Regions from separate parts of the Caulobacter sp. GW821-FHT10A06 genome, predicted to be linked through region 1. Evidence: riboswitches for the same ligand, from Rfam matches in the RefSeq annotation. Region 1 holds a riboswitch; the other holds the start of a gene.
What was found. A riboswitch is a leader RNA that binds a small molecule or an ion and turns the genes downstream of it on or off. The one in region 1 is predicted to bind glycine.

Region 1 (16,010 bases):
AACACCTTCAGCGCCGCCCACTCGCGCGGACGCAGGTCCAGCCGCCGCTCGCCGATCCAGGCCGCGCCGGCCTCCCAGTCGCAGGCCAGGGTCCCGACATGGATGGTGCGGGCCGCATAGCCGCTTTTGCGCCGGACCACGGCGCGCACGCGGGCCACCAGCTCGAACGGGTCGAAGGGCTTCAGCACATAGTCGTCCGCGCCCATGTCCAGGCCGGCGATGCGGTCGTGCACGGCGTCGCGGGCCGTCAGCATGACAATCGGCGTCAGCACGCCTTCGCGGCGCAGCTGGCCCAGGATCTCGAAGCCGTCGATGTCGGGCAGGCCGATGTCCAGGACAATGGCCTCGAAGTCGCCGCCGGCGGCCAGGGCCAGGGCGGCTTCGCCGGTCTCGGCGCAGATCGCCTGGTGCCCCTCGCTCTCCAGCGTCGCGGTCAGCGAACGGCGTAGAGGCGGATCATCCTCGACAACGAGTATCTTCATCGGGGATGTAGGGACCGAACGCGGGAAGGAGAAAGCGCCATCCGACGCCGATTGCCACGAGCGGTCAAGAGACGCGGGCTGCTGGCCGCCGCGCTGATGCTCGCCTCGGCGCTGGCGGGCTGCGCGCCCAAGCATCCTGGGCAGGAGACGAGCGGCTGGGACGTACGCGCCGCCGAGCGCGAGGGCGAGGTCGTCGTCTACGCCAATACCGACGTCCACCAGGCGATCGGCGAAGGCTTCCACCAGCGCTTCCCCAAGATCAAGGTCCGGTTCGTCGAGCTGGCCGCCACGCCAATGCGCACGCGCCTGATCGCCGAGATCGACGCCAACAAGCCGGTCGGCGACGTCGCCTGGAGCTCGTCGATGGACATCCAGGTCAAGCTGATCAATGACGGCTACGCCCAGACCTATCGCAGTCCCGAGGCGAAGGGTCTGCCGGCCTGGGCGGTCTGGCGCGACCAGGGCTATGGCGTCACGGCCGAGCCGATCGTTTTCGCCTACAACAAGAAGGCGCTGAAGGCGTCGGAGGTCCCGCGTAGCCACGCGGCTCTGCTGGCGGCGTTGCGCGCTGACCCGGCGCGCTGGCGCGGCCGCATCGCCATGTACGATCCCGAAAAGAGCGGGGTCGGATTCATGTACATGTCCAGCGACCTGCAGGCTTATCCGGACGCCTGGGCGCTGTACGAGGAACTGGCCAAGTCGAAGCCGCGCCTGTTCGTGCCGGGCGCGGCGCTGCTGAACGAGCTGTCGGGGCCGGGGCTGCTGGTGTTCAATATGAACGGCTTCTACGCCGACTGGTGGGCGCGCCATCGCAACCCTGACGTCGGCTATGTGGTGCCGACCGACTATCACCTGTCGATTTCGCGGGTGGCCTTCATCACCCGCTCGGCGCCGCATCCCAAGGCCGCGCGCGTTTTCCTGGATTATCTGATGTCCGACGACGGCCAGAAGCGCCTGGCCGAGGCGCGGCTGACGCCGATCCGGCCGGTCGGCGGCGCGGCGACTCTCGGCCCCGGCGGACGGCCGATCCGCGTCGGGCCGGCCTTGCTGGCCAATTTCGACCAAGGCCGTCGAGCTGAATTGCTGGCCCGTTGGCACAACGCCGCCGCCGGTCGGTGATATATGTGCAAATATTAGGCTTTTGGCGCCTATAATTTGCGCATTCATAGGCGGGTGGCCTAAGCGTCGCTGTTTTTCGGGGGCCATGCCAAACGGTCCAAACTGTCACGGACCTGTCACGGCCGCGAACCTGGGCGAGAGCCGACGAGCGAACCGCGTGGCCTCGGGTTGAGCTTGGGAATTTCCATCTCTCCGTTCGCAAACCTGGTGGGCGTTTATGCCGCGCAAGCGGCTTTTGACGGGATCAAACGAAGCGTTCGTATTGGCCGGGTTCTCGCGGAAGAGATCGGGTTTTGGCCCGACGCCGAAGGCGCAACCGCCCCGGAAACGCTCAGGCACCAAGGACCGCAGAACACGAGGACGCTGGAAAGCAGGACCGCTCCATAAGCGAGCGGCCTCGCCGAAGGAGCAAGGGCGCACATGCGCCTGAATCTCTCAGGCCACGGGACAGCGGGGGCAGAGGAACGCCTGTGACGCCTGGAGGTGCTGACCTTCCGGCGACGCGCAACCGAACGCGGCCGAGCAACGGCCGTGGCGGGAGAGGGCGACTGTCGACTGCTGAAACAGAGGGGATCTCTTTTGAATTCTTCGCGTCAAACCCGCCGGAACCTGCTGCTGGGTTGCAGCCTGGTTCCCGCCGTCCTGGCCCTGCACGGCGCCGCCTTCGCTCAAGACGCCGCGGCCAAGGCCGACGACACCAGCGTCGCCGAGATCGTCGTCACCGGCTCGCGCATCGACCGCGCCGGCTTCCAGGCCCCGACCCCGACCGTGCGCGTCACCGCCCAGGACCTCGCCGTCGGCGCCCGTCCGAATGTGGCCGCCGCCCTGAACGACCTGCCGCAGTTCCGCGCCACCACCTCGCCGCAGACCACCGGCACCAACACCGGCGCGGGCAACGCTCCCGTCGACCTGCGTGGTCTCGGCATCAACCGCACCCTGGTGCTGCTGGATGGCCGTCGCTTCTCGGGCGAGAACGACCTCAACATGATCCCCAGCGTGCTGCTGAAGGGCGTGGACGTCGTGACCGGCGGCGCCTCGGCCGCCTGGGGTTCGGGCGCGGTCGCCGGCGTCGTCAACCTGTCCATCGACCGCACCTTCACCGGCTTCAAGTTCGGCATCGAAGGCGGCGAGTCGTCCTTTGACGACGCCAAGCAGATCCGCGTCGAAGGCGCGGCCGGCACGACCTTCGCCAATGGTCGCGGCCACTTTGTCATCGGCGGCGAATATCTCGACAACGACGGCGTCATTCCGAAGAACAGCCGCCCGAACATCGGCCGCTGGGCCACCATCTCGAACGGCGCGGGCCGCTTCATCCTGGCGCCCGACGTCGGCTTCGCGAATGCGGCCCCGGGCGGCCTGATCATGTCGGGCGTGCTGCGCGGCCAGACCTTCAATCCGGACGGCACCCTGCGCGCCTTCGACTACGGTACGGTGCAGGGCACGAACTCGATCGGTGGCGAAGGGCCATCGAACGACGACCTGTCGCCGCTGGTCACGCCGCAGAAGCGCTACGCCACCATGGCCAGCGCCACCTACGACCTGACCGACAAGGTCAAGCTGACGGCCGAGCTGCGTCGCTCGCGGATGTGGAACAACTACATCTGGTTCGGCGACCACAACCGCGGCAACCTGACGATCAAGTCGGACAACGCCTTCCTGCCGACGGCGGTGAAGACGGCGATGGCCGCCGCCGGCCAGACCACCTTCACCATGGGTCGCTTCAACACCGAGGCCTATCCGACGATCGACTTCGAGCGTGTCTCGACCCAGGGCACGATCGCCCTGGACGGCGAGCTCGACGGCGGCTGGCGCTGGAGCGCCTACTACAGCCACGGCGAGCAGGAAAACAACATCGACACCCCTGGGTTCTTCCTGACCCAGAACTACGCCAACGCCGTCGACTCGGTGATCAGCCCGACCACCGGCCAGGCGGTCTGCCGGATCGCCCTGAGCAACCCGACGACCAACTGCGTGCCGATCAACCTGTTCGGCCAGGGCGCGCCCTCGCAGGCGGCGCTGGCCTACGTCACCGGCACGCCGTCGATGCGCGAAACCAGCAAGTTGGACGTCGGCGGTTTCAGCCTGCGCGGCGAGCCCTTCTCGCTGCCGGCCGGTCCGGTCTCGATCGCTGTCGGCGCCGAAGCCCGCAAGGAGTCGGTCGATCGCACGGTCGGCGCTCTGGACACCGCCAAGGCCTTCACCTCGTTCAGCTTCTCGGCCATGGCCGGCAGCTTCAGCGTCAAGGAGGCCTTCGCCGAAGTGCTGGTGCCGGTGGTGCGTGACGTCCCGGTCTTCAACAAGCTGGAAATCAACGCCGCCGCCCGCATCTCGGACTACGACACCACCGGTTCGATCTGGTCGTGGAAGCTGGGCGCCACCAACGAGTTCTTCCCGGGCTTCCGTGGTCGCATCACCAAGTCGCGTGACATCCGTTCGGCCAACCTGACCGAGCTCTTCACGTCGTCGACGACTGGCTACAACACCCTGACCGACCCGACGAACAACTCCAGCGTCTATGTGCTGACCAACGGCGGCGGCAACCCGAACCTGAACCCCGAAACGGCCAAGACCTTCACCACGGGCTTTGTCTATTCGCCGCCGTCGATCTCGGGCCTGAGCATGTCGATCGACTACTTCAACATCAACATCGACAACGTGATCACCACGATCGCGGCCCAGGACATCGTCACCCGGTGCGCCAACGGCAACCAGGACCTGTGCTCGCGCATCACCCGTGACTCTGCCGGCACGATCACCCGGATCGTCTCGACCTACGTCAACCTGGCCAACTACAAGACCGACGGCTTCGACGCCGAGATCTCGTACTCGACCGCGTTCGACCGCCTGATCCCGGGCGCTCCGGGCCGCATCCGCGCCCGCCTGCTGGGCACCTGGATCAACAGCCTGACCACCAACGACGGCGTCAGCAAGATCGAGTACGTCAAGTCGCAGGGCTATTCGTTCGGTCTGGGCGCGCCCAAGACCCGCGCGAACGCCTCGATCGACTGGGCCGGCGACGTCTTCAGCGCCAACCTGCGCGCCCGCTACATCTCGGCGGGCAACTACAACAGCACCGTCGATCTGGTGAACAACCACATCAAGGCCTACACCTATTACGACCTGGGCCTTGCGGCGAAGCTGCCCGAGATCCGCGGCAACGCGATCGAGCTCTACGCCAACGCCACCAACCTGTTCGACAAGAAACCCCCGGTCAGCTCGCTGTACTCGCCGTACTACGACGTGATCGGTCGCTATGTGACCGTCGGCGCGCGGATGCGTTTCTAAGCCCGCCCGACACCGCGCCGCCGGCTGCTTCCCCCCAAGCCCCTCCCGCCGGCGGCGCTCCCCCTTTCTTCCGAGGCGTTCCTCACATGATTTCTCGCCACTCCCTGGCGCTGGCCCTGCTGGCCTGCGCCGCCGCGACGCCCTTGGCGGCGCAGACCGTCGCGCCGCCTGCCGCCGTCGTCATCGACGGCGCGCCGGCCATTCCACAAGAGCTGGCGGCCGCGACCGCGCCGTATCTGCAGTCCCGTCACGCTGACTTCCTGGGCTGGAACACGGCTGACCGTTCGATGCTGATCAAGACCCGCTTCGGCGGCTCGAACCAGATCCACATCGTGGCCAAGCCCGACGGCGACCGTCGCCAGATCAGCTTCGAGAACGAGCCGATCCTGGCCGCGGCCCTCTCGCCCAAGGGCGACACCCTGGTGATCCAGAAGGACAAGGGCGGCGACGAGTTCTACCAACTCTACGCCCTTGAAGCCGGCCGCCCGCGCCTGATCACCGACGGCAAGAGCCGCAACTGGTTCGGCGCCTGGTCGCCGGATGGCAAGCAGGTCGGCTACGCCTCGTCGCGCCGCAATGGCGCGGACATGGACCTCTACGTCGTCGACCCGAAGGACCCCAAGACAGACCGCATGGTCGCCCAGGTCACCGGCGGCGGCTGGAACATCGCCGACTTCTCCGCCGATGGCTCCAAGGCCCTGGTCCTGAACCGCATGTCGGTCAACGAGGCCATGGTCTACGAACTGGATCTGGCGAGCGGCGGGATGAAGCCCCTGACCGATCCCAAGGCCAAGGCGTCCTACGTCGATCCCAAATACGGTCATGACGGCTCGGTGTGGCTGACCTCGAACAAGGGTTCTGACTTCCAGCGCCTGGGCAAGCTGGACGCCAAGGGCGGCTTTACGCCGGTTTCCAAGGAGCCGCGCTGGGACGTCAGCGATTTCGCCATCTCACCGGATGGCGCGTTCGCGGTCTACGCGATCAACGAGGCCGGCGTATCGCGCGTGCGGGTGCTGGATATCGCCACCGGCGCCGTGCGTCCGGTCACTGGCCTGCCGGCAGGCGTGATCCCTTACGCCATCGGCGCGGCCATCGAGATCTCGCCCTGGGGGCAAATCGGGCTTTCCATGTCCAGCGCCAAGGTGCCGGGCGACGCGTTTTCGATCGACGCCAAGACCCTGGCCGTGACGCAGTGGACGCACAGCGAGACCGGCGGCCTGGATCCGAACCTGAACGTCGAGCCCAAGTTGGTGGAGGTCGCCAGCTTCGACGGCGAGAAGGTGTCGGGCTTCCTCTACCAGCCCGACCCGGCCAAGTTCCCCGGCAAGCGTCCGCTGATCGTCGACATCCACGGCGGTCCGGAAGGCCAGACCCGTCCCGACTTCCTCGGCGGAAACAACTATCTGCTCAACGAGCTGGGCATCGCGCTGTTCTTCCCGAACGTGCGCGGCTCAACCGGCTACGGCGCGCGGTTCGTCAACCTGGACAACGGGCCGTTCAAGCGCGAGGACTCGGTCAAGGACATCGGCGCCTTCCTCGATACGCTCGAGAAGGACCCGGCCCTGGATGCCAGCCGCTTCGCGGTCAACGGCGTCTCGTACGGCGGCTACATGTGCTACGCCTCGGCCACGCACTACAGCGCCCGCCTCAAGGGGGCCAACTGCTACGTCGCGATCTCCAACTTCGTCACCTTCCTCCAGAACACCCAGTCCTACCGCCGCGACCTGCGCCGGGTGGAGTATGGCGACGAGCGCGATCCCAAGCAGCGCGAGCAACTGATGAAGATCTCGCCGCTGACCAGCGTGGACAAGATCACCATCCCGCTACTGGTGGCCACGGGCGGGACCGACCCGCGCGTTCCGGCCACCGAGGCCGACCAGATGATCAAGGCTGTCCGCGCCAAGGGCGGCGAGGCCTGGCACGTGCTGGCCAAGAACGACGGCCACGTTTTCCGCAAGAAGGAGAACGAGGACTACTACTTCTGGACCAGCATCATGTTCTGGCGAAAGACGCTGCTGGGTCAGTAGAGCCGGCAGGCAAGGGCGCGGACCAGCAAGTCCGCGCCCATTCTCATGCGAGCCGGGGGAGGATATCGGACGTGACGTCTCTGCGATGTGGGGCGCTGTTGGCCCTCACCCTGCTAGCTAGTCCGGCCTGGGCAGGGCCGGCGGTCGACCATCATATGCATGTCCATTCGCCGGCGATCCTGAACATCCTGCCGGCCTATTGCGCCAGCCCGAAGCGCAAGAGCCCCTGCGATCCCCGCTTCACCGCGCCGCTGACGGAAAAGGACGCGCTCAAGGCCATGGACGCGGCGGGCATCCGGCGGGGCTGGTTGATGTCGACGGCCTACCTTGCCGAAAGCCCATTGGCCGAGCCCAGGCCGGACGCGACCGAGGTCATGCGCGAGGCCAACGACTTCACCGTCGGCCTGGCCCGGCAATATCCCGATCGCTTCGCCGCCTTCGTCAGCGTCAATCCGGTCGCGCCAGACGCCTTGGGCGAGATCGCGCGCTGGAAGGGCGATCGCGCCGTCACGGGGCTGAAGCTGCACCTGACCAATTCCGGCGTCGACCTGCGTGACCCTGGCCTGGTCGCCAAGCTGGCGGCGGTGTTCAAGGCTGCTTCGGCCAACGGCTGGACGATCATGATCCACATGCGCACCGGCGCGGCCGACTACGGCGCGCGCGATGTGCGGGTGTTCCTGGAAGAGGTGCTGCCGGCCGCCGGCGATGCGCCGGTGGTCATTGCCCACGCCGCCGGCTGGGGACGCATAGACGCCGTGACGCTTGACGCCCTGGGCGCCTTCGCCGAGGCGTTCGAGAAGAATCCAGCGCGCGTGCGCAACGTCCATTTCGATCTGGCCCAGGTTTTCACCGAGGTGACGACGGCCAGCGACCGCGCCAGGATGGCCGCCCTGATCCGTCGGATTGGACCCGAACGGTTCGTGGCCGGCTCCGACTGGCCGTTCTCCGGAGACCTCAAGACCTATTTTGCGCATGCCTACGGCGGCCCGGAGTTGTCGGCAGCTGAGTGGGTTTTACTGCTAAAGTCGCAGCCCTAGGCCCTGTCGCGCTTGGTCTGGCCGCAGCACTTACTCTGGAAGCTGCGTGATGATGCCCTCGAGGCTTTCCACAAGTTGCTCGCACGCCAGCGCGCCCAGGGCTTGGCAGGCGGCGCTCGCGCCGAAGATCAGCAAGGCGAGCTTTCGCGTGACAGTAGGCATTTCGCCAGACGCCTCCGGAGCGAGCAACAGAGCAAGCTGGTCCTGCCATCGTTCGATCTCAGCGTGGATCGCCTGATGCACCGGCGTTTCGGGCTGCGAATACTCCACCGCCAAATTGAGGGCGAAGAGCCCGCGGCTCGGCGCCTTGGTGAACTGGACGACGAAGTGGGCGCCAATCGCGCGGATGCGCTGACGGGGTTCTCCAGGCGTAGGCGCGACGGCTTCGATCAAGGCGAGCCTTGCTTGGCGTCCTTCCTCGCGGAGGCACGCGATGACCAGCGCCTCCTTGCTGGGAAAATGCCGATAGAGCGTGGGTTTGGTGAGGTTGGCCGCCGCGACGATGTCACCGATCGAGGTCGCATGCGCGCCGAAGCGACGGAAGAGATCGATGGCCGCCTCGATCAGGCTGGCGTGCGTGCTGTCCCAGCGCGCCGCCGCTCGGGTCGGGCGGTTTGGCCGTGGAGGACCTGACGGCAGGGATTGAGTCATCGGGTCATCGCTCGTGAAGAGGATCGCGGCGGCTGGGGAGGGGACAGCCGCCGCGATCGGAGCCCCGGCGGGACAAGCCACGCCGGGAGCGACGGCCCTAGGCGGGAGACGCGTCCAGGACCGGAGTCATCGAAGGATCGGTGCGCGAGCCCGCGTGGATCTTGAACCACAGCGCATAGAGCGCTGGCAGGAACACCAAGGTCAGGACCGTTCCGCCGATCGTGCCGCCGATCAGGGTGTAGGCCAGCGACGACCAGAACACCGAAAAGGTCAGCGGCACGAAGGCCAGCACCGCCGCCAGGGCGGTCAGGATGACCGGCCGGGCCCGCTGGACCGTGGCCTCGACCACGGCGTGGAACGGGTCCAGGCCGTCCTTCTCGTTAGTGTGGATCTGGCCGATCAGGATCAGGCCGTTGCGCATGATGATCCCCGCCAGGCCGATCAGGCCGAGGATGGCGTTGAAGCCGAACGGCTGGTGGAAGATCAGCAGCGTCGGCACCACCCCGACCAGGGCCAGGGGCGCGGTCAACAGCACCATCCACATCGCCGACAGCGACCGCACCTGGAAGATGATCACGATCATCATCAGGATGAACATCAGCGGGAAGACCGCCGCCAGGGCCGCATTGGCCTTGCCGGCTTCCTCGATGTCGGCGCCAGCCTCGATCCGGTAGCCGGCCGGCAGCTTGGCCTGGATCGGCGCCAGCGCCTTGATCACCTCGGCCGAGGCGGCCGGCGGCTGGAACTCGGCCCCGACATCGGCGCGGACGGTGATCGTCGGCAGGCGGTCGCGGCGGCGCAGGATCGGATCCTCCATGCGGATCTCGGCCTTGCCGATCTGGTCGAGCGGCACGCGCTGGCCTTCCGAGCCCAGCAGGGTGAAGGCGCCCAGCTTGGCCGGGTCCAGGCGGTCGGCGCCGCTGGTGCGGGCGATGACCTCGACGGTGCGGATGTCCTCGCGGACCTGGGTCACGGGCGCGCCGGTCAGCAGGAACTGCAGCTGTTCGGACGCGTCGTGGCTGGACAGGCCCATGGCGCGCAGGCGGTCCTGGTCGAGCACGAAGTGGATGCTCGGGACCCGCTCGCCCCAGTCGGTGTTGACCTGGCGCAGGGACGTGTTGGCCTGCATGACGCCCCGAACCTGCTCGGCGATCTCGCGCACCTTGGCCTGGTCGGGTCCCATGACGCGGAAGGCCACGGGCCAGGGCGAGGGCGGGCCAAAGACGATCTGGGTGGCGCGGATGCGCGCGCCCGCGACCGTGCCTTGTTGAGCGAACTGGCGAACCCGGCTCTTGAGGGCGTCGCGCGCCTTTTCGTTGGGGGTCAGCACCACGATCTTGGCGAAGGACGGATCGGGCAGCTCGGGCGACATGGCCAGGAAGAAGCGCGGCGCGCCCTGGCCGATATAGCTGGTGACGATCTTGGCCTCCGGCTGCTTGCTCAGCCACGCCTCGACCTTGGCCGTCGCCTGGCTGGTGGTCTCGATGCTGGAGCCCTCGGGCGTCTGCACCTCGATCAGCACTTCGGGGCGGTCGGAGATCGGGAAGAACTGCTGCTTGACCATGCCCATCATCAGGAAGGACACGACCAGCGCCGCCACCACGCCCAGCACCACCTTCAGCCGGTTGGTCACCGTCCAGCCGATCAGGCCGCGGAACTGGCGATAGCGCGGGGTGTCGTAGATGGCCGCGTGGCCGCCCTCGACCGGCTTGATCTTCGGCAGCAGCATCACGCCCAGATAGGGGGTGAAGATCACCGCCACGAACCACGAGGTGATCAGGGCGAAGGCCACGACCCAGAAGATGTTGCCGGCATATTCGCCGGCGCTGGACTTGGCGAAGCCCACCGGCATCAGGCCGATGATCGTCACCAGGGTGCCCGCCAGCATCGGCGCGGCCGTGTGGCCCCAGGCGTAGGTCGAGGCGAAGATGCGGTCGCGGCCTTCCTCCATCTTCACCACGATGGTCTCGATGATGATGATGGCGTCGTCGACCAGCAGGCCCAGCGACAGGATCAGGGCGCCCAGGGTGATGCGATCGAAGTCGCGGCCGGTGGCTAGCATGATCACGAACACTGCCGCCAGGGTCAGCGGCACGGCCAGGGCCACGACGACCCCGACGCGGAAGCCCAGGCTCAGCAGGCTGACAGCGATCACGACCGCCAGGGCCACGAAGAACTTCAGCATGAACTCGTCATAGGCCTCGGTGATGTTCACCGCCTGGTCGGTGACCTTGGCGAAGGTCAGGCCCAGCGGCAGCTCGCTGGTGATGGCCTTGGCTTCCTTCTCCAGGTCCTTGCCCAGTTGCAGGCCGTTGTAGCGCTCCTTCATCACCACCCCGAGTTCCAGCGCCGGCTCGCCGCCGTTGCGGATGAAGAAGGTGGCGGGGTCCTCGTAGCCGCGCTTGACCTCGGCCAGGTCGGACAGCTTCAGGGTCTTGCCGCCGACCACGATCGGCGTGTCCTTGATCGTCTGCAGGTCGTCCAGCGCGCCGTCCAGGCGCATCTGCACCTGCGGGCCGTTGGTCTCGATCGAGCCGGCCGGCGTGACGAGGTTGCGCTCGTTCAGGGCGGCGAAGATCTCGCGCGGGCTGACGCCCAGGTTCGACAGGCGATCCTGCGAGAACTCGACGAAGATGCGCTCGGGCCGCTCGCCGATGATGTTGACCTTCTTGACGCCCGGCACGTGCAGCAGGCGTTGGCGCAGGGTCTCGGCCTGGCGCACCAGCTGGCGGTGGGGCTCGCCCTTAGCCTTCAGCGCATAGAGCGCGAAGGTGACGTCGCCATATTCGTCGTTGATGAACGGGCCCAGCACGCCGCGCGGCAGGTTGGCGGCCTCGTCGCCCAGCTTCTTGCGGGCCTGGTAGAACTGCTCCTGCACCTCCTTGGGCGGGATCGGGTCCTTCAGGGTCAGGGTGGTGAAGGCCAGGCCCGGACGAGTGAAGGTCTCGGCGCGGTCGTACCACTTCAGTTCCTGCAGCCGCTTCTCCAGCGGCTCGGCCACCTGATCCTGCATCTCCTGGGCGGTGGCGCCCGGCCAGGCGGTGACCACGGTCATCACCTTGATGGTGAAGCTGGGGTCCTCGGCCCGACCCAGCTTGAAGAAGGCGAAGGTCCCGGCCAGCACGACGGCGATGATCAGGAACAGGGTGACGGCGCGTTCGCGCACCGCCAGGGCGGAGAGGTTGAAGCTCATTGCGCCGCTCCGGCCTGCAGGCTGACGCGCTCGCCCTGGTGCAGCATGTGCGCGCCCAGGGCCACGAAGCGCTCGCCGGCTGCCAGGCCGGCGGTGACCGTGGCGGTCTCTTCGCCGACGGCGGCCAGTTGCACGGCGCGCCAGCTGACCGTCGAGGTCTTGGCGTCGACGATCCAGACCCCCGGACCCTTGCCCGAGTCATAGAGGGCGCCCAAGGGCACGGCGCGGCCGCCGGTCTTGGTCGCGCCGGGCAGGGCGATGGTCACGGTCGCGCCCAGCGGGGCCGAGGCCAGGGCGCCGTCCAGGACGTAGCGGGCCTCGAAGGTGCGGGTGCGGGGATCGGCGGCGTCGGAGATCTGGCGCAGGCGGGCGGGGGCGGCGGCTTCGTTGCCGAACACCGAGGCGGTGGCGGTCGAGCCGACGGCGGGGCGCAGGGTCTCGGGCAGGGCGATCGTCGCCTCGCGCGGACCGGCGTGGGCCAGGCGCACGACGGTCTGGCCAGCGGCGACCACCTGGCCGGGCTCGCCCAGGGTCTCGACCACCACGCCATCACTGTCAGCGACCAGCACGGCGTAGCCGGCGGCGTTGCGCGACACCCGGGCCCGGGCCTCGGCGGCCTGGAGTTGGGCGCGCGCGGCCAGGGCGGCGGCCTTGATCTGGTCATAGGTCGAGCCCGACACCGCGCCGGCCCCGACCAGGTCGCGATAGCGGGCCTCGTCGGCCTCGGCCTGGACGGCGCGGGCGCGCGCGGCGGCCACGGTCTGGTCCTGGGCGGCCTGGGCCAGGGCGTAGTCGGCGGCGTCGATGCGCATCAGGGGCTGGCCCCGGCGCACCGTCTGGCCGGTGTCGACCAGGCGCTCGACGATCTTGCCCGGCACGCGGAAGCCCAGCTGGCTCTCGATGCGGGCGGAGACGACGCCGGTGAACTGGCGCTCACCGTCGATCGCGGCGGGGGCGGTGGCGACCCGCACGACCGGCGGCTGGGTGCGGGGATCGACGGCGGCGTCATGGCCGCCGCACGCGGCGAGCGGGGCGGTCAGGCCGCCGACGAGGGCGGCGAGGAGCAAGCGATGCGACATGGCGAAAGGGGTCCTGCCTTGAGCGGTGACCCTCATCTCGTGTCCAGTGACTAATTTGTCAATTGGTCACTATCGATTTTTAGCGACGATTACGGGGCCAGGCTGCGCAGGATCATGTTGATGACCATGGTCTGGGTCTCGGGCAGGCCGTCCAGATTGAACTCCAGCAGCAGCGGATGCATGAACGGCTGCATGGCCAGCCTGATCGCCGAGCAGGTCTCGTCGATCGGCGTCTTGCGCTCGAACTCGCCGGCCTCGCGGCCCAGCAGGATGATCTCGCGCAGGGCTGCTTCGACCCGCTGGAGATAGGCGAGCGCGGAAGGCCAGTTCTCGGTCGCCGAGTTGGCGGCGAGGTCGTAGAGCAGCTTCTCCTGGAACAGGAGTTCGGTGCTTTTCGCCGTTATGGTGCTGAAAAGCTTTCGAAATTTCTCGGTCGGCGTGCGCGCTTCGGCGGCGCTGGCGAAGGCGGCCGACATGATCTTGTCCAGGCACTGGGCGCAGATCGCCTCGCCGATCGCCTGCTTGGACTCGAAGAACTTGTAGATGTAGGCCTTCGAGAAGCCGACGGCCTTGGCCAGGTCCGCGACCGTCGTCTTGCCGTAGCCGAAGCGCGCGAAGTGGGCGTCGGCGGCGTCGATGATCTGCTGGCGGATGGCGTGGTCGGCCGGCCCGCGGCGACCCGCGGCGGCGTCATGGGTCGTGGTGTCGATGGTCATGCCTAGATAGGTAGCATCGAGGGTCGTGATTGACAACGAGTGACCGTATTAGCATATGGTCACTACAATTCACAAGGAGGTCGCGATGCGATCGGTTTCGAGCTTGGCTCTGCTGGCCCTCGCCGGCGTCACCCTTGGCGCCTGCGCCGTGGGCCCCAACTATGTCGCGCCGCCGTCGGCGGTGTCCGGGACGTTCATCGGCGCGAACGCCGTGGCCCAGCGCGCGGCGCCGCCCGCATCGGTCGACCAGGCGGCCTGGTGGAAGGGCTTCAACGACCCCATCCTCGACGGCCTGGTCGACCGCGCCCTGGCCCAGAACCTCGACCTGGCTCAGGCCACCGCCCGGGTGACCCAGGCGCGGGCCGGGCTGTCGGCGGCCACCGCCGCTCTGCTACCGTCGGGCGGCGTGCAGGCCAGCGCGGCTCGATCCCACCTCTCGACCCAGACCCCCACCGGCCGCCTGGCGTCCGGCGCGCCCGGCTTCGACCGCGACGGCTCGCTCTACGAGGCCAATGTCACCGGCGGGTGGGAGATCGACGTCTTCGGCGGCCTGCGCCGGGACCGTGAAGCCGCCGTCGCCGACTACCAGGCCGCCCAGGTCGGCGTCGCCGCCGCCCGCCTGTCGGTCGCGGCTCAGACCGCCGACACCTATCTGGTCATCCGGGGCCTGCAGGCGCGACTGGCCGTCGCCCGCGGGCAGGTTGAGACCCAGTCCAAACTGGTCGAGACGGTGCGCCTGCAACAGAGCCGGCAGGTCGCCTCCGAACTCCAGCTGCATCAGGCCGAGGGCGCTCTAGCCCAAACCCGCGCCCAGGTTCCGGTGCTGGAGGAGGGGCTCGAGGCGGCGATGAACGCGCTGGACGTGCTGCTGGGCTCTCAGCCCGGCGCCACCCGCGCGCAGCTGGCCGCCGCCACGCCGGTGCCACGCGCGCCGGCCATCGCCGACGCCGTCGGCCCGGCCGACCTGATCCGCCGTCGCCCCGACCTGGCGGTCGCCGAGTGGCGGCTGAAGGCGTCGAACGCCGCGATCGGCGCGGCGGTCTCCGAATACTATCCTAAGTTCTCGCTGACCGGCCTGGTCGGCACGGCCTCGACCGCCAGCGGCTCATTGTTCCAGGGCTCGGCCAACCAGGCCCAGGGCGTCTTGGGCCTGCGCTGGCGCCTGTTCGACTTCGGCCGCGTCGACGCCGAGATCAAGGCCGCCAAGGGCCGCAACGCCGAGGTCCTGGCCGCCTACCAGCAGTCGGTGCTGCGGGCGACGGCCGATGTGGAGGACTCGTTCTCCAGCCTGGTCAAACGCGAGGACGAAGCGCGGATCCTGGTCGGCGGCGAGCAATCGCTGTCCAAGGCCCGGGCCTCTTCCGAACTGGCCTACGAGGCCGGTGCGGTCAGCCTGATCGAGGTGCTGGACGCCGACGCCCGCCTGCTGGCGGCCAGCGACGCCCGCGCCCAGGCCGACACCGAGGCCGCCCGCGCGGCGGTGCGATCGTTCCGTGCCCTGGGCGGCGGCTGGAGGCCGGCTGCCGGAAGCTGATCGCGCTAAGCCGCTTGCGGACTGCGCAGCCAGGTCTCCACCGTGGCGTAGAGGACTTCCTTCTGAATAGGCTTGGCGACGTGGTCGACCATTCCCGCCTCACGGCAGCGCGCGATATGTTGGGGCAGGGCGTCGGCGCTCATGGCGATGATCGGTACGGTCGCGGCGGCTCCGGGCAGGGCGCGAATGGCGCGTGTGGCGGCTAAGCCGTCCATGCCGGGCATATGAATGTCCATCAAGACGATGTCGAAACCGCCGTCCTTCGCCAGGGCCACGGCTTCGTGGCCGTTCTGCGCGGTGACCACCTCGCAGCCGATGAGGGTCAGCAGGGCGTCGCCGATCTCGCGATTGAGGGGATGGTCGTCGACCAGCAGGATCCGGGCCGAGCCGGCCTTGTCCCACGCCAAATTCGCGGTCGGGGCGGCCGGCTCGACACGCCGCGCCACGAGCGAGAACCAGAAGGTCGAACCCTGTCCGACGTTGGCGCTCATGCCGATCTGACCGCCCATCAATTCGATCAGCGCCTTGCTGATCGCCAGGCCCAGGCCCGTGCCGCCAAAGGCGCGGGTTACTGAGCCGTCGCCTTGCGAGAAGCGCTCGAAGAGCCGGTCGCGCAGCTCGACCGGTACGCCGATCCCCGTGTCGCTGATCTCGACCTTCAGCAGGTCGCCGTGCTCACCCGGATCGATCGTCAACCGCGCCGAGACACGTCCGGCCGGCGTGAACTTCACCGCATTGTTCAGCAGATTGAGCGCCACTTGGCGCAGTCGAGCCGCGTCTAGGTCGTGGTGGAGGTCGCCTTCGCCGGTCACCGTGACGTCCAGCGCCAGGCCCTTGGCCTGAGCCTCCAGGGCGACGATCTCGGCCGCCTCGCGCAAGACCGCCTC
Region 2 (16,010 bases), on a different contig from region 1:
GCTCTGCTCGATCAGCGTGGCCTGGCCGAAGATGGTCATGAAGGCGATGTCGGCGGCGTCGCGCCCGGTGGCGACGCGGACCATGCCCTCGATCGGCGCCAGGCCCGTGGCGTCGATCAGCCGCCAGCGTCCGCCCAGATAGACCTCGGCGATGGCGTGCAGGTCCGGCGGCTCCAGCCGCCAGGCATAGGCGCTGACCGCGCGGGCCGGGATGTCGGCGGCGCGGCACAGGCTGATCGCCAGATGGGTGAAGTCGCGGCAGACGCCGGCGCGGTCGACCAGGGTGTCGACGGCCGTCGTGGCCGCGTCGCTGACCCCGAAGCAATAGTCCACGTGCTTGGCGATCCAATCCAGGATGGCCATGACCTTGCGCCCGCCCTTCAGGTCGCCGAACTCGCGCTCGCAGAACCGCTCCAGCCGGTCGGACGGCGCATAGCGGCTGGCGCGCAGGAAGGGCAGCACCTCGCTGGGCAGGTCGCGGATCGCCATGGCCGGGGCGTCGGCCAGGTCATGGTCGCGGTGCATCACCTCGACCTGGGCCCGGTAGAGCGCGTTCACCCGGCCCGACGCCGTGAACACCGTACGCCGTTCGTGGGTGACGGGATCGTCGACCCGCACGGCGTCGACATTGGGCCAGAAGGTCAGGGCCTCGGAATGGACCATCTGGTCTGGCCCATGCGCCGCCTCGATCAGCAGCAGCACCTCGCACGGGGTGGCGAAGTCGTAGGTCAGCGAGGCTTCGACGTCGAAACGCATGAGGTGTCCTGGGGGCGATGGCGGCGGCGCGCCTGCTACAATTCCCATGGACCTGATGGGTTCAGGACGATCTTGGCGGTCAGGCCGGCTTGGCCATCTTCCGCGCCACGTACTTCTTCACGCGCTTGCGGGTCTTCTTCAGCAGCCGCCAGCGGGCCCGGCGCAGGACCAGTTTCTCGGTGCGGAGCATCTGCTGCCAGACGACCAGCAGCACCTCGGGCTCGCGGCGCATCAGGCGGCGGATCGGGAAGACCAGCTTGGGGTGGCGCTTCTGCCAGCGGATGAAGGTCTTCCGCGCCTGGAACGAGTAGCGCAGCACGATCATCAGGCCGATGACCAGCAGCGGCAGGCCCACATGCCCCGGCAGCGGTGTCAGCACCGCCCCGGCGATGATCACCAGCGTGCCGAAGCCGATGGCGATCCAGCGGAAAGCGCGGGCCGCGGACTCGCGCAGCAGCAAGGCCAACCGCGCGCGGCGCCGGACCCTGTGCTTGATGTCGATCGTGGAGGCGGTGGCTGTCACCGTCCGGCTTGCTTCGCGGCGGCGCGACGCTTGAACGACTTGCGCCAGCGGGCGGCCATGCGCCACTTGCGCGGCACGATCAGGCGCTCGACGCGCAGGGCCTGTTGCCAGGCCACCAGCACGACCTCGGGCTCGCGACGCAGAAGGCGACGCAGCGGGAAGATCAACTTGGGATGGGCGTGCTGGAAGCGGACGAACTGCTTGCGCGCCTTGAACGAGTTGCGCAGCACCAGCATCAGGCCGACCACGGTCAGCGGCAGGCCCATGGGGCCCGGCAGCGGCGCGATGACGATGCCGCCGATGACCAGCAGCACGCCCAGCGTCACCAGGATCACGCGCAGGAATCGCGCGATGAGCTCACGGGCGAGATCATCGGCGGTGCGGCGGGCGCGCGGCATGGCGAGGGCGATAGCAGTCATTGGGAGGACTAAACGGGCTTGCGCTCCGCTTGCTCCCTGGAAAAGCCAGAGCGCCCCGACGCGCACCCCCGATATGTGGACCGATGAGGGCGCCGTAAAGGCGCCCTCTGGTCGCAACAGGGGTATGGTGTTTGCTATTCAGCCGCCAGTGGCGCTTCTGCCACAGGTTTCCACCTCAACCGGGGCTTGCGGGCCGCTTGGGTCTCGTCCAGGCGCCGGAGCGGCGCGTGGAATGGGGCGCCCTTGAAGCGCTCGACCTCGCCCGCCTTGGCCGCGCCGGCCAGCAGACGAAGCGCTTCGATGAAGCGATCCAGCTCCTGCTTGCTCTCGGTTTCCGTCGGCTCGATCAGCATCGCGCCGTGGACGACCAGCGGGAAGTACATGGTCATCGGGTGGAAGCCCTCGTCGATCATCGCCTTGGCGAAGTCGAGCGTGGTCACGCCGGTGCCTTCCAGCCAGCTGTCGTCGAACAGGGCCTCGTGCATGCACGGACCTTCGGGGAAGGCCGGGCTCATCACGCCCTTCAGCTGGGCCTTGATGTAGTTGGCGTTGAGGACAGCGTCCTCGGCCACCTGACGCAGGCCGTCGGCCCCGTGGCTCAGCATGTAGGCGTAGGCGCGGACGTACATGCCCATCTGGCCATGGAAGGCGCTCATGCGGCCAAAGGCGGTCTTGGCCCCCTCCTCGCCCGCGTGCTCGACCATTGAGAAGCCGTCATCGCCGTGGGTCAGCCAGGGGGTCGGGGCGAAAGCCGCCAGGGCCTCGCTCAGCACCACCGGACCCGCGCCCGGACCGCCGCCGCCGTGGGGCGTCGAGAAGGTCTTGTGCAGGTTGATGTGCATGGCGTCGACGCCCAGGTCGCCCGGACGCACCCGGCCGACGATGGCGTTGAAGTTGGCGCCGTCGCAGTAGAAGTACGCGCCCGCCGCGTGGGTCAGGCGGGCGATCTCGACGACGTCGCGCTCGAACAGGCCGCAGGTGTTGGGGTTGGTGACCATGATGGCGGCCACATGGTCGCCCAGCTTGGACTCCAGGTCGGCCAGGTCGACGCGGCCGTCATCGGTCTGGGCGATCTCGACGACGGTGTAGCCGACGAAGGCCGCCGTGGCCGGGTTGGTGCCGTGGGCGCTGGTCGGGGCCAGGACGGTCTTGCGATGGCCGTTGCCGGCCGCCTCGTGGGCGGCGCGGATGGCCAGCAGGCCGCACAGCTCGCCGTGGGCGCCGGCCTTGGGGCTGAGCGCGACGGCGGGCATGCCGGTCAGGGTCTTCAGCCAGTGGGCCAGGCGGTCCATCAGCTGCAGGGCGCCCTGCACGGTCGACTGCGGCTGCAGCGGGTGGATGTCCGAGAAGCCCGGCAGGCGCGCCATCTTCTCGTTCAGGCGCGGATTGTGCTTCATCGTGCACGAGCCCAGCGGATACAGCGCCAGGTCGATGGCGTGGTTCTTCTGGCTCAGGCGGACGTAGTGGCGGACAGCTTCGGGCTCGGACAGACCCGGCAGGCCGATCGGCGCGTCGCGCAGCAGGCCGGCCAGGTCGCTCGACGGGGCGGCGGCTTGCGGCAGGTCGACACCGGTCTTGTTCCAGCCGTCCAGTTCGAAGATCAGGGCTTCGTTCTGCAGCAGGCCGCGATTGCCCGTCAGGGTCTCGTGACCGCCGGCATCGTTGGCGGTTTCGGGGCGCGTGGGGCGGCCGACGTTGTTCATGCTCATTGGCCCACCGCCTTGGTCAGGATCTTGGCGAAGAAAGTGATGTCGATGTCCAGCGTGGTCTCGGTAGCCGCGACCAGCAGCACGTCGTCCAGGCCCGCGCCCGCGTCGAGGCGCGAGAACGGCACGCCGGCGATGACGCCATGGCCGGCCAGGGTCTCGACCACATCGGCGGCGTTCTTCGGCAGACGGATGGCGAACTCGTTGAAGAAGCGCGGGGTCAGGACCTCGACGCCCGGCACCGCCTTCAGGGCGTCGCGCAGGGCGACCGCTTTCTGGTGGTTCAGGGCGGCCAGCTGGCGCAGGCCGGTCTCACCCAGCAGGCTCATGTGGATGCTAAACGCCAGGGCGCACAGGCCGCTGTTGGTGCAGATGTTCGACGTCGCCTTGTCGCGGCGGATGTGCTGCTCGCGGGTCGACAGGGTCAGCACGAAACCGCGCTTGCCATCGGCGTCGACGGTCTCGCCGCACAGGCGACCCGGCATCTGGCGGACGAACTTTTCCTTGCAGGCGAAGAGGCCGACATAAGGACCGCCGAAGTTCAGGCCGTTGCCGATCGACTGGCCCTCGGCCACGGCGATATCCGCGCCCATCTCGCCGGGCGACTTCAGCAGGCCGTACGAGACGGCTTCGGTGGTGACCACGATCAGCAGCGCGCCGGCGGCGTGGGCGGCCTCGGCGATCTTGGTGACGTCGGTGACGGTACCGAACACGTTCGGGGTCTGGACGACGACGCAGGCGGTGTCGGCGTCGATGGCGGCGATCACCGCGTCCTCGGCGTCGACGGCCGCCGGCATGGCCTGGGTCGAAACACCGGCCGCGTGGGCCAGGGTCTCGATGGTCTCGATATAGTGCGGGTGGACGCCGCCCGACATCACCGCCTTGTTCCGGCGGGTGACGCGCTGGGCCATCATCACGGCCTCGGCCGCGCCGGTCGAGCCGTCATAGAGCGAGGCGTTGGCCACCTCCATGCCGGTCAGGGCCGCGACCTGGGTCTGGAACTCGAACAGGACCTGCAGCGTACCCTGGGCGATTTCCGGCTGGTAGGGCGTGTAGCTGGTCAGGAACTCCGACCGCTGGATGATGTGGTCGACCGTGGCCGGCACGTGGTGGCGATAGGCGCCGGCCCCGCAGAAGAACGGTCCCTCCCCCGCCGAACGGTTGCGACGGGCCAGGCTCGCCATCTCGCGCTCGACTTCGATTTCGCCGGCATGCAGCGGCAGGTCGACGGTTCCGTCGCGGCGGGCCGAGGCCGGCACGTCGACGAACAGGTCGTCGATCGACTTCACGCCGATCGCGCCGAGCATCTCGACGCGGTCTTCGGGGGTCAGGGGGAGGTAACGCATGGTCTGCTTTCGCGAGAACGGAATTAGAGGGTGGCGAGGAACGCTTCGTACGCGTCGCGGTCCATCAGGGCGTCGACCTCGGCCGGGTTCGACAGCTTGATCTTGGCGAACCAGCCGCCGCTTTCCGGCAGGGCGTTGACGGTTTCCGGCGCGTCGCCCAGCTCGGCATTGCCTTCGACGACTTCACCCGACACCGGGGCGTAGACGTCCGAGGCGGCCTTGACGCTTTCGACGACAGCCAGGTTCTCGCCCTGCTTCACGGTCTTGCCGGCTTCCGGCACTTCCACGAACACCACGTCGCCCAGTTGCTCGGCGGCGTAGGCGGTGACGCCCACGGTGGCGATACCGTCCTGGACGACGACCCATTCATGATCTTTGGTGAAACGCATCTCTGTCGGCCCTTGATTAGAGTTTGCGGACGTAACGGTTGGCGACGAACGGGGTAGCCACGACCTCGGCGGCCGCCTGCTTGCCACGAACGATGACCTTGAGCTTCGTGCCCACGGCCGCATAGGCCGGCGGGGCGAAACCGATGGCGATGGGGAAGCCCAGGCTGGGGGCGAAGCCGCCGCTGGTCACCTTGCCGATGACATTGCCTGCTTCGTCGGCGATCTCGGCGCCTTCACGGGCCGGGGCGCCTTCCAGCACCTTCAGATTGACGCGGACGCGCGACAGCTCACCGGCCAGCTCCTTGCCGATCCGGGCCGCGCCCAGATAGTCGCCGGCCTCGCGGCGCGACTTGCCGACGGCGAAGTTCAGCCCGCCCTCGATCGGCGAGACGGTCTCGTCCAGGTCGTGGCCGTACAGCGGCAGGCCGGCCTCCAGGCGCAGGCTGTCGCGGGCGCCCAGGCCGATCGGCTTGACGCGTTCGTCGGCCAGTAGGGTATTCCAGATGCGCTCGGCGGCGTCGGCCGGGACCGAAATCTCGTAGCCGTCCTCGCCGGTATAGCCCGAGCGCGAGATGATCGCGTCGACGCCAAAGGCGGTCAGGGCGACGGTGTCCATGAACACCATGCCGGCGGCTTGCGGCACATGAGCGGCCAGGACGGCGGCGGCCTCGGGACCTTGCAGCGCCAGAAGCGCGCGATCTTCCATGCGCGTCACCGTGGCCTCGCCGGCCAGGGCGTCGGCGATGATCTTGTAGTCGTTGTCCTTGCAGGCGCCGTTGACCACCACGAACAGGCCATCGTCGTCCGGACGCGCGGTCATCAGGTCGTCGATGATGCCGCCCTCGGCATTCAGCAGCACGCCATAGCGCTGCTTGCCGGCCTTCAGGCCCTGATAGTCGGCCGAGACCACCTTCTCGAAGCTCTTGGCCGGGTTATCACCACGCAGCCGGGCCTGGCCCATGTGCGAGACGTCGAACAGGCCGGCGTGCTCGCGGGTCCAGAGGTGCTCCTTCAGCACCCCGTCCTTGTACTGCACCGGCATGGAATAGCCGGCGAACGGCACCATGCGCGCGCCCAGCGCCACGTGGGCGTCGAACAAGGGGGTCTTCTTGAGGTCTTGATCGGACACTGGGCAGGCTCCTAGCGGGGTCGGCGAGACGACCGGCGTCCGCCGGTTGGTCGCGCCCCCGCTGTCCCTTGTGCCTGAGAGATTCCGGCCTTCCCCCTCTACTGTTTGGGGTCGGCCTTGCTCCTTCGGCGAGCCCCCTTTCCGGAGGCTGCTTTCCAGCGTTTCTAAACCCGCGCGGTCCTTTTGCCTGAGCGTTTCCGGGGCGGTTGCGCCTTCGGCCTCGGGAGCGAATCCCGATGTCTCCCGCGAGGGTCGTCGGGGTCAATGCGGGAGGGCTGCCCCTGAGTCAAGCGCGGCCTAGAGATCCCCGAACCAGTCATCCTCGCCGATCGGCGGACCGGGCGGCGTGACGACCTTGGCCTTGCCGTCCTCGACCAGGGCGGCCAGGCGGCCGCCGCTCTCGTCGGCGACGATCCCGGCCAGGGCGCGAGCCTGGGCGCGGTCGGCCGTGCCGCCGGTCGCGGCTGCCGTCAGCCCCTTGCCCCAGTCGGCCAGCCGCGCGCGGATCACGGCGGCGGCCGTCGGCGACAAGCTCTTGTCGTTGAGCGCATCGGCCAGGCTGACCACCATCCGCTGGCGAACGCGGCGGGCCAGCTCCACCTGACGACCGGTCGCCTTGCCGTCGAAGGCGGCGAAGGCCAGGGCCTTGTCCAGCAGGCCTTCCACGCCCGGCTGGGCGGCGTCACGACGCTTGGCCTCGACTAGGCGGTTCAGGCGCGCCGGCGCGAAGAGATCGCTCCAGACCATGTCGGCCGCGACCTCGGCTGTGGCGGGCAGGTCGAACACCGGCCCCTGTTGGAAGGTCTCGATCTCGTAGGCGTGGTCAGTCCCCTGCGACTGGCCCGAGGTCAGGACGTCCAGGGTCTTGTCGGAGAGGTCCAGCGCGACCGGCGTCACCGTCTTGAGCAGGGCGTCGATGGCCGCAGCCTGGCGGGCGGCCGGGACCGGCTTGCTGGCCTCGTGGCCGTCGCCCTGCGCGCCATAGGTGAAGTCGACCCCGCCGACCAGCTTGGCCGTCGCGTCGACCTGGTAGCGGTGGAAGATGTAGATCGGCACGACGATGCGGCGCAGGTCCGCCACCGACGCGCCCTTGGGCAGGTTGCCCAGGCCGAAGCGGTCCAGGGCGATCTTGCGCACAGCCATGATCTGGTCGAGCTCGGCGACAGGATCGGCGCCGTTGTCCCACACCGCGCCTAACGGATGCGGCGTGTCCGCAGCGCGCGCGTCCTCGTCGGAGACATAGCGCAAGCCCTCGGCCTGGCTCTTGTCGGCCTTCGCCTTCAGCCAGGCCTTCTCGTCGACGCCCGCCGGCGCGACGCCGTACAGCCAGTCGATGACGAACCTGTCCCAGGCCCCGATCCCGCGCCCATAGGCGTCGGAGAAGTCCAGCTGGCCGTCCTTGATGGCGACCTTCGGCCCTGGATAGTCCATGACCGAGGCGCGGCCGGCATAGGTGCTGGCCGCGAAATTGTGCTGCAGGCCGATCGAGTGGCCGATCTCGTGCGGCGACAGCTGGCGGATGCGGGCCAGCGAGATCTCGATCGGATCATTCGGCCCGCCCGTGCCGGTCTTGTCGGCGCCCAGCAGGCCCTCGAAGATCAGCCGATCCTGGCGGATGCGGTCCGAGCCCAGCAGGACGTCGCCCTTGATGATCTCGCCCGTGCGCGGATCGACCACCGCGTGGCCGTACGACCAGCCGCGCGTCTGGCGGTGGACCCAGTTGACGACGTTGTAACGGGCGTCCAGCGGGCTGACCCCATCGGGCAGCACCTCGACCTTGAAGGCGTCGATGAAGCCGGCCGCCTCGAACGCCTGGTTCCACCAGCGGCCGCCCTCGACCAGGGCCGAGCGCACCGGCTCGGGCGCGGCGCGGTCGACATAGAAGACGATCGGCTTCTTGACCGGCGAACGGGCGGCGGCGGGATCGGTCTTCTCCAGGCGGAAGCGGTGCGCCAGGCGATAGACCACCGGCTCGTTCAGCGGCGCGGAATAGTCCGCCACGGTGTGGTCGATGACGCCGACACGCGGGTCGTTCTGGCGCGGGACGTAGCCCGGCTCGGGCAGGGCCACGAACGAGTGGTGCAGCACCAGGGTGACGTTGCGCGGATCCGGGACGATGCCGCGCACCTCCGATCCCGGGTCGTCGCCGACGAAGGTCTCGACCGCCTCCAGCTCGACGTTCAGCGGGAAGACGTTGACCTCGCCGGTGTCGGCATAGGACAGGCCGTCGTTCAGCCGGAAGTCGCCCTGCTTGCTGCGCTTCAGGGTCTTGGCCACGCCTTGAGCGTCACGGACCAGGAAGCTGGTGACATCGACCAGCAGGCGACCGTCCGCCCCCTCGGCCTCGATGGCGTTGGACCAGACGCTGGAGACCGGGAACGAGTCCTTCACCGCCGCCTGCTCGTCGACCGAGCCGCGGGGAGCCAGGAACCCCCAGTTCTCGAACTGAGCGATGACCTTCCCGCCCACCTTGCGGAAGGCGATGATCTGGGTGTCGCCCGGCGCCGAGCGATCCAGGCCGGTCGGGTTCGAACCCAGGCCCGCGCGCAGATAGGTCTGGTAGAGATACCGCCCCGCGATCCCGTCCGCGCCCGGCTTGGGCAGCAGCAGCAAGACCTTGCCGTCCTTCTTGTCGACGAAGACCGGGACCAACCCGTCCTTGCGCTCGAGCCCAGCGGTGGCTTCGGAGAACTTGTCGGTGGGCTTGGATTTGTCGGCGGCCAAGGCCGGCGCGGCGATCGCACTCACGCAGACGCTCGCCATCAACATGGCGACCACGGACGACTTCATAACCCCTCCCGAACGCATAAAAGCGCCGGGACTGTCCTGCGCCCTCGCGGCGATTGCAACCGCCGGAGGGCGCGGAGAGAGCTACATCCGCTCGGGCGCTTCGATACCCAGCAGGTCGAGCGTCAGCTCTAGCTGCCGTAGCGTCGTCTCGGCCAGCGACAGGCGCGAGGCCCGCAGCTCTTCGGTGTCGGCGCTCATGATCGGGCAGGCGGCGTAGAACTTCGAGAAGGTCTGGGCCAGCTTGTAGGCGTGCTCGGCCACGAAGTTGGGGGCCTTCTTGTCGTAGGCTTCCTGCAGGGCGCCCTCGAAGGCGTCCAGCAGCATGGCCAGGTCGCGCTCGGCCGGTTCGTGGATCACGATCCGGCCGGCGGTCGCGCCGGCTTCGGCGGCCTTGCGCAGCACGCTCTTGATGCGCACCGACTGGTACAGCAGGTACGGGCCGGTCTTGCCCTCGAAGCTGGTGAAGCGGTCGAGGTCGAAGACGTACGAGGTGCCGCGGAAGTTCTGCAGGTCGGCGAACTTCAGGGCCGCCACGCCAACCTTGTGGGCGGTGTCTTCGAACTGGGCTTCCGACAGCTCGGCGCCCAGGCCGGCTTCGCGCAGGCGCTCACGGGCCTTTTCGCGGGCCATCTCGATCAGGTCATGCAGCTTCAGGACGCCGCCGGCGCGGGTCTTGAAGGGCTTGCCGTCCGTGCCGTTCATGGTGCCGAAGCCGATATGCTCCAGCGAGCCCTCGGTGGCGTAGTCGGCCAGATAGGCGGCGCGGAACACGGTCTCGAAGTGCAGGGCCTGGCGCTGGTCCACGCAGTAGAGGATCAGGTGCGGGTCGAACGACTTGCGACGATCCAGGATCGTGGCCAGATCGGTCGTGCCGTACATGGCCGAGCCTTCCGACGAGACGACCAGCAGCGGCGGCACGTCCTGCTTGTCGCCCTCGCGGGCCACGCGGACGATGCGGGCGCCCTGGTCCTCGACCAGCAGGCCCTTGTGCTCCAGCTGGTTGACCATCGGCTCGATCAGGTCGTTGACGTCGCTCTCGCCCTTCCACAGGTCGAAATCGACGCCCAGGGCGTGGAACTCGCGCTCCAGGGCCACGCGGCTGACATTGACGAAGTGGCGCCACAGCAGGCGGTAGCCGAAGCGGCCGTTCTGCAGTTCGGCGGTCGCCTTGCGGGCGCGCTCCTTGAAGGCTGGATCTTCCTTCTGGCGCACCGAAGCGGCCGGATAGATGCGGTCGAGGTCGGCTAGGGTGATGCGACTCTCGAACTCGGCCATCACCTTGGCTTCGTCGGCGGCGCTGAAGCCGCGCGGCGCTTCCGGCAGCTTGTCCATCAGGGCGCGGATGAAGGCGTCCTCGTCGACGATGGCCGAGATGAGCAGGCCCATCTGGAAGCCCCAGTCGCCGAAGTGGGCGTCGCCCACCACGTCGTCGCCGCGGAAGCGGTACAGGCGCTTGACCGACTCGCCGATGATCGAGGCGCGCAGGTGGCCCACGTGCATCGGCTTGGCGACGTTGGGGCCGGCATAGTCGATCAGGACGCGGCGCGGCGCTTCCAGCAGCTGGGCGCCGACGCGGTCATCCCCGGCGATCTCGCGGACGCGGGCCGACAGGGCCTCGTCGCTGACGCGCATGTTGATGAAGCCGACCCCGGCGATCTCCACCGAGGCCAGGCGCGGGTCGCCCTTGAGGATATCGACGACCTGCACCGCGATCTCGCGCGGATTACGCTTGGCGCTCTTGGCCGCCGCGAGGGCGCCGTTGCACTGGAAATCGGCCAGGTCGGGTCGGTCGGAGGCGGTGACGCGTCCGAACTCGGGAGGAAGTCCGGCGGCCTGGAAAGCGGCCGCGGCCGCCTCGCTCAAGGACCGCTTCAAATCGTTCATTGCTTAGTGGTCGTCCCTGCTTGGGCGGTCTGGCCGGCATTGACCCGGAAGCGCTTGCCCTCACGGTTGAAGGCCGCCATTTCCGGCGTCACGTCGAAGCCGATCAGCACCTCGAAGTTCCCGCCGCTGACCTTGGCGTCGGCGCGCGGAATGGTGATCTGCTCGATGGTCTCACGCGCATAGGCGCGGTCCTGGCCGGCGGCGAAGGTCACCGGCAGGTCGAAATATTCCTTGGCGATGACCGACTGGTTCCGCTCGGTCACGGCGATCCAGTAGCGGTAGACATGCTTGTCGCCCTGGGCCTGCGGGCCCTTGCCCAGCTGGAACAGGACCTCGGCGCGGATCTTGATCGGCTCGTCGCTCTTGTAGGCGCAGCCCGAGCTCAGGCTCTGGATCTCGCCGGTGAAGCCGGCCTGGGCGGCCGATTCCTTGGCGTCCTTGAACTCGACATAGCGGCTGGCGTCGTACAGCACCTTCACATAGGGGCACGGACCAGCATTGCGCAGCTGCGGCAGCGGGGCCTTGGGCTGGTTCCACTCCTCGTCGCGCTTCTTCTTCTTGGCGGCCTGATCGCCGTCGTCCTGACCGCCACCACCGCCGCCGGGGCCTTGGGCGTGAGCGATCGTCGCCGTGGTCGCGGCGATCGAGACGGCCATCAAAGCGCTGAGGGCGAGCGAAAAGGTGCGGCGCATGAAACGTCGGTTCCGGACAAGAAGAGCCAAGCGGGGCCATGGAGCCCCTTCGGCGTCATGCAGCCTGATAAAGGCATATGCGTGACGTCGCAACGACGCAGACTCCTGGCGCCGGGCCTCTTGAGAGACTAGTTTCCGCGCCATGAACGCCCAGACCCCGATCCGTCGCCCGATCTCGCTCGTGCTGGCCAGCCCGCGCGGCTTCTGCGCCGGGGTGGATCGCGCCATCCAGATCGTCGAGCGCGCCGTCGAGAAGTTCGGCGCGCCGGTCTATGTGCGTCACGAGATCGTGCACAACCGCCACGTGGTCGATCGCCTGAAAGCCCTGGGCGCGGTGTTCATCGAGGAGCTGTCCGAGGCCCCCGACGACCGCCCGGTGGTGTTCTCGGCCCACGGCGTGCCCAAGTCGGTGCCGGCCGAGGCCCAGTCGCGGCAGATGATCTATCTGGACGCCACCTGCCCGCTGGTCTCCAAGGTCCATGTCGAAGCCCAGAAGCATTTCGACGCCGGCCGCGAGATCGTGCTGATCGGCCATGCCGGCCACCCCGAGGTGATCGGCACCATGGGCCAGCTGCCCGAGGGCTCGGTGACCCTGATCGAGGACATCAAGGACGCCGCCGCCTGGCAGCCCAAGGACGTGTCCAACGTCGCCTTCCTGACCCAGACCACCCTGTCGGTCGACGACACCGCCGACATGATCGCCCTGCTGCGCGAGCGCTTCCCCGATATCGCCGCCCCGCACAAGGAAGACATCTGCTACGCCACCACCAACCGCCAGGACGCGGTCAAGCACCTGGCCGAACAGGCCGAGCTGGTGCTGGTGGTCGGCTCGAAGAACTCATCCAACTCGGTGCGCCTGATGGAGGTCGGCCTGAAGGCCGGCGCCACCGCCGCCCACCTGATCGACGACGCCAGCGGCATCGACTGGGCCTGGTTCGATGGCGTCACCCGCGTGGGCCTGACCGCCGGCGCCTCGGCTCCGGAAGACCTGGTGCAGGGCGTGATCGACGCCATCTCGGCCCGCTTCGACACCACGGTCGAGGAACTGGTCGAGGCCCGCGAGACCATCACGTTCAAGCTGCCGCGCCTGCTCACCGCATAAGGGCGGCTTGACCGGAGGCCTCGCGTCGAGCAATCCGGCGCCATGGCCGTCTATACCGACATCACCGACCAAGAACTCGCGACCTTCCTGGAAGGCTACGACCTGGGCGCCGCGCTGGCGTTCAAGGGCATCGCCGAGGGCGTGGAGAACTCCAACTTCCTGCTGGAGACGGAGAAGGGCCGCTACATCCTGACCGTCTACGAGCGGCGGGTGAAGGCCGAGGAGCTGCCCTACTTCCTCAACATGCTGACCTGGCTGGCCGACAAGGGTTATCCCAGCGCCCGGCCGGTCGCCGATCGCAAGGGCGCGACGCTGTCGACCCTGCGCGGCAAGGCCGCCGCGATCGTCGAGTTCCTGCCCGGGCTGTCGGTGCGCAAGCCGACCGCCGCCCACTGCCGCGAAGCGGGCGAAGGCCTGGCCTGGCTGCACCTGGCCGGCGAGGGTTATCCGGCCCGCCGCGCCAATGACCTGGGCCAGAGCGCCTGGGCCCCGCTGTTTTCCAAGCACCGCAAGGCGGCCGGAGACCTCAAGCCGGGCCTGTCGGCGACCATCGACAACGACCTGGCGCAGCTGTCCTTGATGTGGCCGCGTAACCTGCCGTCGGGCACGATCCACGCCGACTATTTCCCGGACAATGTCTTCTTCCAGCCGAACGGCAAGTTCGCCGCCGCGATCGACTTCTATTTCGCCTGCGACGACAGCTACGCCTACGACGTCGCGGTGACCCTGAACGCCTGGTGCTTCGAGGCCGACGGCAGCTTCAACATCACCGCCGCCAAGGCGCTGCTGAACGGCTATGAGCGCCGCCGGCCCTTGAGCCCGGCCGAGAAGGAAGCCCTGCCGATCCTGGCGCGCGGGGCGGCCATGCGCTTCTTCCTGACCCGTCTGGCCGACTGGGGCGCGACGCCCGCCGGCGCGCTGGTGCGGCCCAAGGATCCGCTGGAGTACGAGCGCAAGCTGGCCGTCCACCGCGAGGGCCTGGTGCTGTTCTGATGACGCCCAAGGTCACGATCTATACCGACGGCGCCTGCAAGGGGAATCCCGGCCCGGGCGGCTGGGGCGCCATCCTGTTCTATGGCGACAAGAAGAAAGAAATCTGCGGCGGCGAGCCGGCGACCACCAACAACCGCATGGAGTTGATGGGCGCGATCTCGGCGCTGGAGCTCTTGAACCGCCCCTGCAAGGTCGAGCTGCATACCGACAGCCAGTACGTGATGAAGGGCATCCAGGAGTGGATCAAGGGCTGGAAGGCCCGCGGCTGGAAGACGGCCGACAAGAGCCCCGTGAAGAACGATGACCTGTGGAAGCGCCTCGACGCCGCGCGCGCGCGGCACGACGTCGACTGGCGCTGGGTCAAGGGTCACGCCGGCCATCCGCTGAACGAACGCGCCGACGCCCTGGCCAATGAAGGCCTGCGCAAGGCCAATCCGCGGTTCGTTTAGGCCGCGAGACTGCCAGGCTCTGAACCGGTGGCGAAGGCCAGGCCTTCGTCCTCCCAGCCGGTAATGCCGCCGATCATCAGCTTCACCGATCGGCCCAGCTGGGCCAGCTTCAGCGCGGCGCGGTCAGCGCCGTTGCAGTGCGGCCCGGCGCAATAGACGACGAACAGGGTGCTGGCGGGCCACTCGGCCATGCGCTCGAAGGTCATGTCGGCATGGCGCAGGTGGATCGCGCCGGGCACGTGGCGGCGGGCATAGGCCTGGGGCGAGCCGACGACGTGCAGCAGGACGAAGTCGACCTGGCCGGCCTTCATGGAGGCGGCGACGTCGGCGCAGTCGGTCTCCAGCGACAGGCGGGCGGCGAAGTGGGCGGCGGCGTCGCGGAAGGACGCGGCGGGGATCTCGGACACGTAGCTCATGGCGCTCTCCAGCAGTTGATGAGCTGAGACTTGCCGCATGCTGCCTAGTCGCGTTAGCTGGCGAGATCGACACTGAGCGTAAAGATCATGCCAAACCGTCTTGTCGTCGCCCTTGCCTATGACGGCCTCTGCACCTTCGAGTACGGGGTGACGGTCGAGCTCTTCGCCCTGCCCCGGCCGGAGATGGGGCCGGACTGGTATCGCTTCGCCACCGCGGCCGTGGAGCCGGGCGACCTGAAAGGCCTGGGTGGCGTGCGGATCGTCGGTGATGGCGGACTCGAACTGCTCTCGCAGGCCAGCGTCATCGTCGCGCCCGGCTGGCGGGGCATGGACCAGCCTGTGCCGGCGCCGCTGATCGAGGCGCTGCGGAAAGCTCACGCCGACGGCGCGCGGCTGATGTCGATCTGTTCGGGCGTCTTCGTGCTGGCGGCCACGGGCCTGCTGGACGGCCGGCGGGCCACGACCCACTGGCGTTATGCCCACGCCCTGCGCGAGCGCTATCCGGCCATCCAGGTCCAGCCGGACGTGCTGTATGTCGACGAGGGCGACCTGCTGACCTCGGCCGGCAGCGCGGCGGGCATCGACCTCGGTTTGCACCTGATCCGTCGCGACTTCGGCCCCGAGGCGGCCAACACCGTCGCCCGCCGGTTGGTCGTGCCGCCGCACCGGGACGGCGGCCAGGCCCAGTTCGTCCAGCGGCCAGTGCCCGTAGCGCACGAAGCCTCGCGGCTGGGACCGATCCTGGACCGCATGCGCGGCGACCTCTCGCGGGCGCACACGATCAAGGCGCTGGCCGACGCGGCCGGGATGAGCGAGCGGACCTTCCTGCGGCGGTTCGAGGCGGCCACCGGCGACACGCCCGCGCGCTGGCTGCTGGCCGAGCGGATGAACCGAGCGCGCGACCTGCTGGAGACCTCGCCCGCCGGCATCGAGCAGATCGCCGAGGCGGTCGGCTTGGGCGCGCCGGCTTTGCGGCACCACTTCCGCCGCCAGTTCTCGACGACGCCGGGGGCCTATCGGGCGCGGTTCAGGCGGGCTCCCGCGCCACGATCCGCTCGATATTGAGCTCGATCCAATCGGCCAGGCCCCGCACCTTCTCGGCGACCTCCAGGCCCATGGGCGTGAGGCTGTATTCCACGTGCGGCGGCACGACCTGATAGGCCACGCGGCGCACGAAGCCGTCGCCTTCCAGCTGCTGCAGGGTCTGGGCCAGCATCCGCTCGCTGACGCCGCCGATGCCTCGCCGCAGCTCGCTGAAGCGCCGCGTGCCGGTCTCCAGGGCTATCAGCACCAGCACGCCCCAGCGGCTGGTGACATGCATCAGCACGCCGCGCGACGGGCAGTCGGGCTCCATCAAGTCGCCGCGCGCCAGTCTTTCGGAGAGGGTGGTTTTTTCTTTCATACTTACATTCATGT

Region 2: it holds a riboswitch for glycine, as region 1 does, so the genes downstream of both, gcvT (glycine cleavage system aminomethyltransferase GcvT) here and AC07NF_RS05865 (TonB-dependent receptor domain-containing protein) in region 1, are expected to answer to the same signal.

Annotation. Positions count from the first base shown of each region.
Region 1 is NZ_JBWKNY010000002.1:405,586-421,595, forward strand. Features, by position in the region: gene AC07NF_RS05855 (response regulator transcription factor) at 1-482, opposite strand, end outside; gene AC07NF_RS05860 (ABC transporter substrate-binding protein) at 579-1,601, shown strand; glycine riboswitch at 1,869-1,959, shown strand; glycine riboswitch at 1,963-2,054, shown strand; gene AC07NF_RS05865 (TonB-dependent receptor domain-containing protein) at 2,181-4,886, shown strand; gene AC07NF_RS05870 (S9 family peptidase) at 4,973-6,913, shown strand; gene AC07NF_RS05875 (amidohydrolase family protein) at 6,985-7,950, shown strand; gene AC07NF_RS05880 (TetR/AcrR family transcriptional regulator) at 7,981-8,601, opposite strand; gene AC07NF_RS05885 (efflux RND transporter permease subunit) at 8,699-11,794, opposite strand; gene AC07NF_RS05890 (efflux RND transporter periplasmic adaptor subunit) at 11,791-12,873, opposite strand; gene AC07NF_RS05895 (TetR/AcrR family transcriptional regulator) at 12,963-13,589, opposite strand; gene AC07NF_RS05900 (efflux transporter outer membrane subunit) at 13,675-15,123, shown strand; gene AC07NF_RS05905 (ATP-binding protein) at 15,129-16,010, opposite strand, start outside.
Region 2 is NZ_JBWKNY010000003.1:169,563-185,572, reverse strand. Features, by position in the region: gene AC07NF_RS08660 (transglutaminase-like domain-containing protein) at 1-756, opposite strand, end outside; gene AC07NF_RS08655 (hypothetical protein) at 836-1,279, opposite strand; gene AC07NF_RS08650 (hypothetical protein) at 1,276-1,698, opposite strand; gene gcvPB (aminomethyl-transferring glycine dehydrogenase subunit GcvPB) at 1,833-3,407, opposite strand; gene gcvPA (aminomethyl-transferring glycine dehydrogenase subunit GcvPA) at 3,404-4,750, opposite strand; gene gcvH (glycine cleavage system protein GcvH) at 4,774-5,262, opposite strand; gene gcvT (glycine cleavage system aminomethyltransferase GcvT) at 5,156-6,268, opposite strand; glycine riboswitch at 6,434-6,524, opposite strand; gene AC07NF_RS08625 (zinc-dependent metalloprotease) at 6,566-9,058, opposite strand; gene AC07NF_RS08620 (arginine--tRNA ligase) at 9,140-10,942, opposite strand; gene AC07NF_RS08615 (Tat pathway signal sequence domain protein) at 10,939-11,634, opposite strand; gene ispH (4-hydroxy-3-methylbut-2-enyl diphosphate reductase) at 11,777-12,736, shown strand; gene thrB (homoserine kinase) at 12,779-13,729, shown strand; gene rnhA (ribonuclease HI) at 13,729-14,178, shown strand; gene AC07NF_RS08595 (rhodanese-like domain-containing protein) at 14,175-14,594, opposite strand; gene ftrA (transcriptional regulator FtrA) at 14,682-15,659, shown strand; gene AC07NF_RS08585 (winged helix-turn-helix transcriptional regulator) at 15,622-15,996, opposite strand.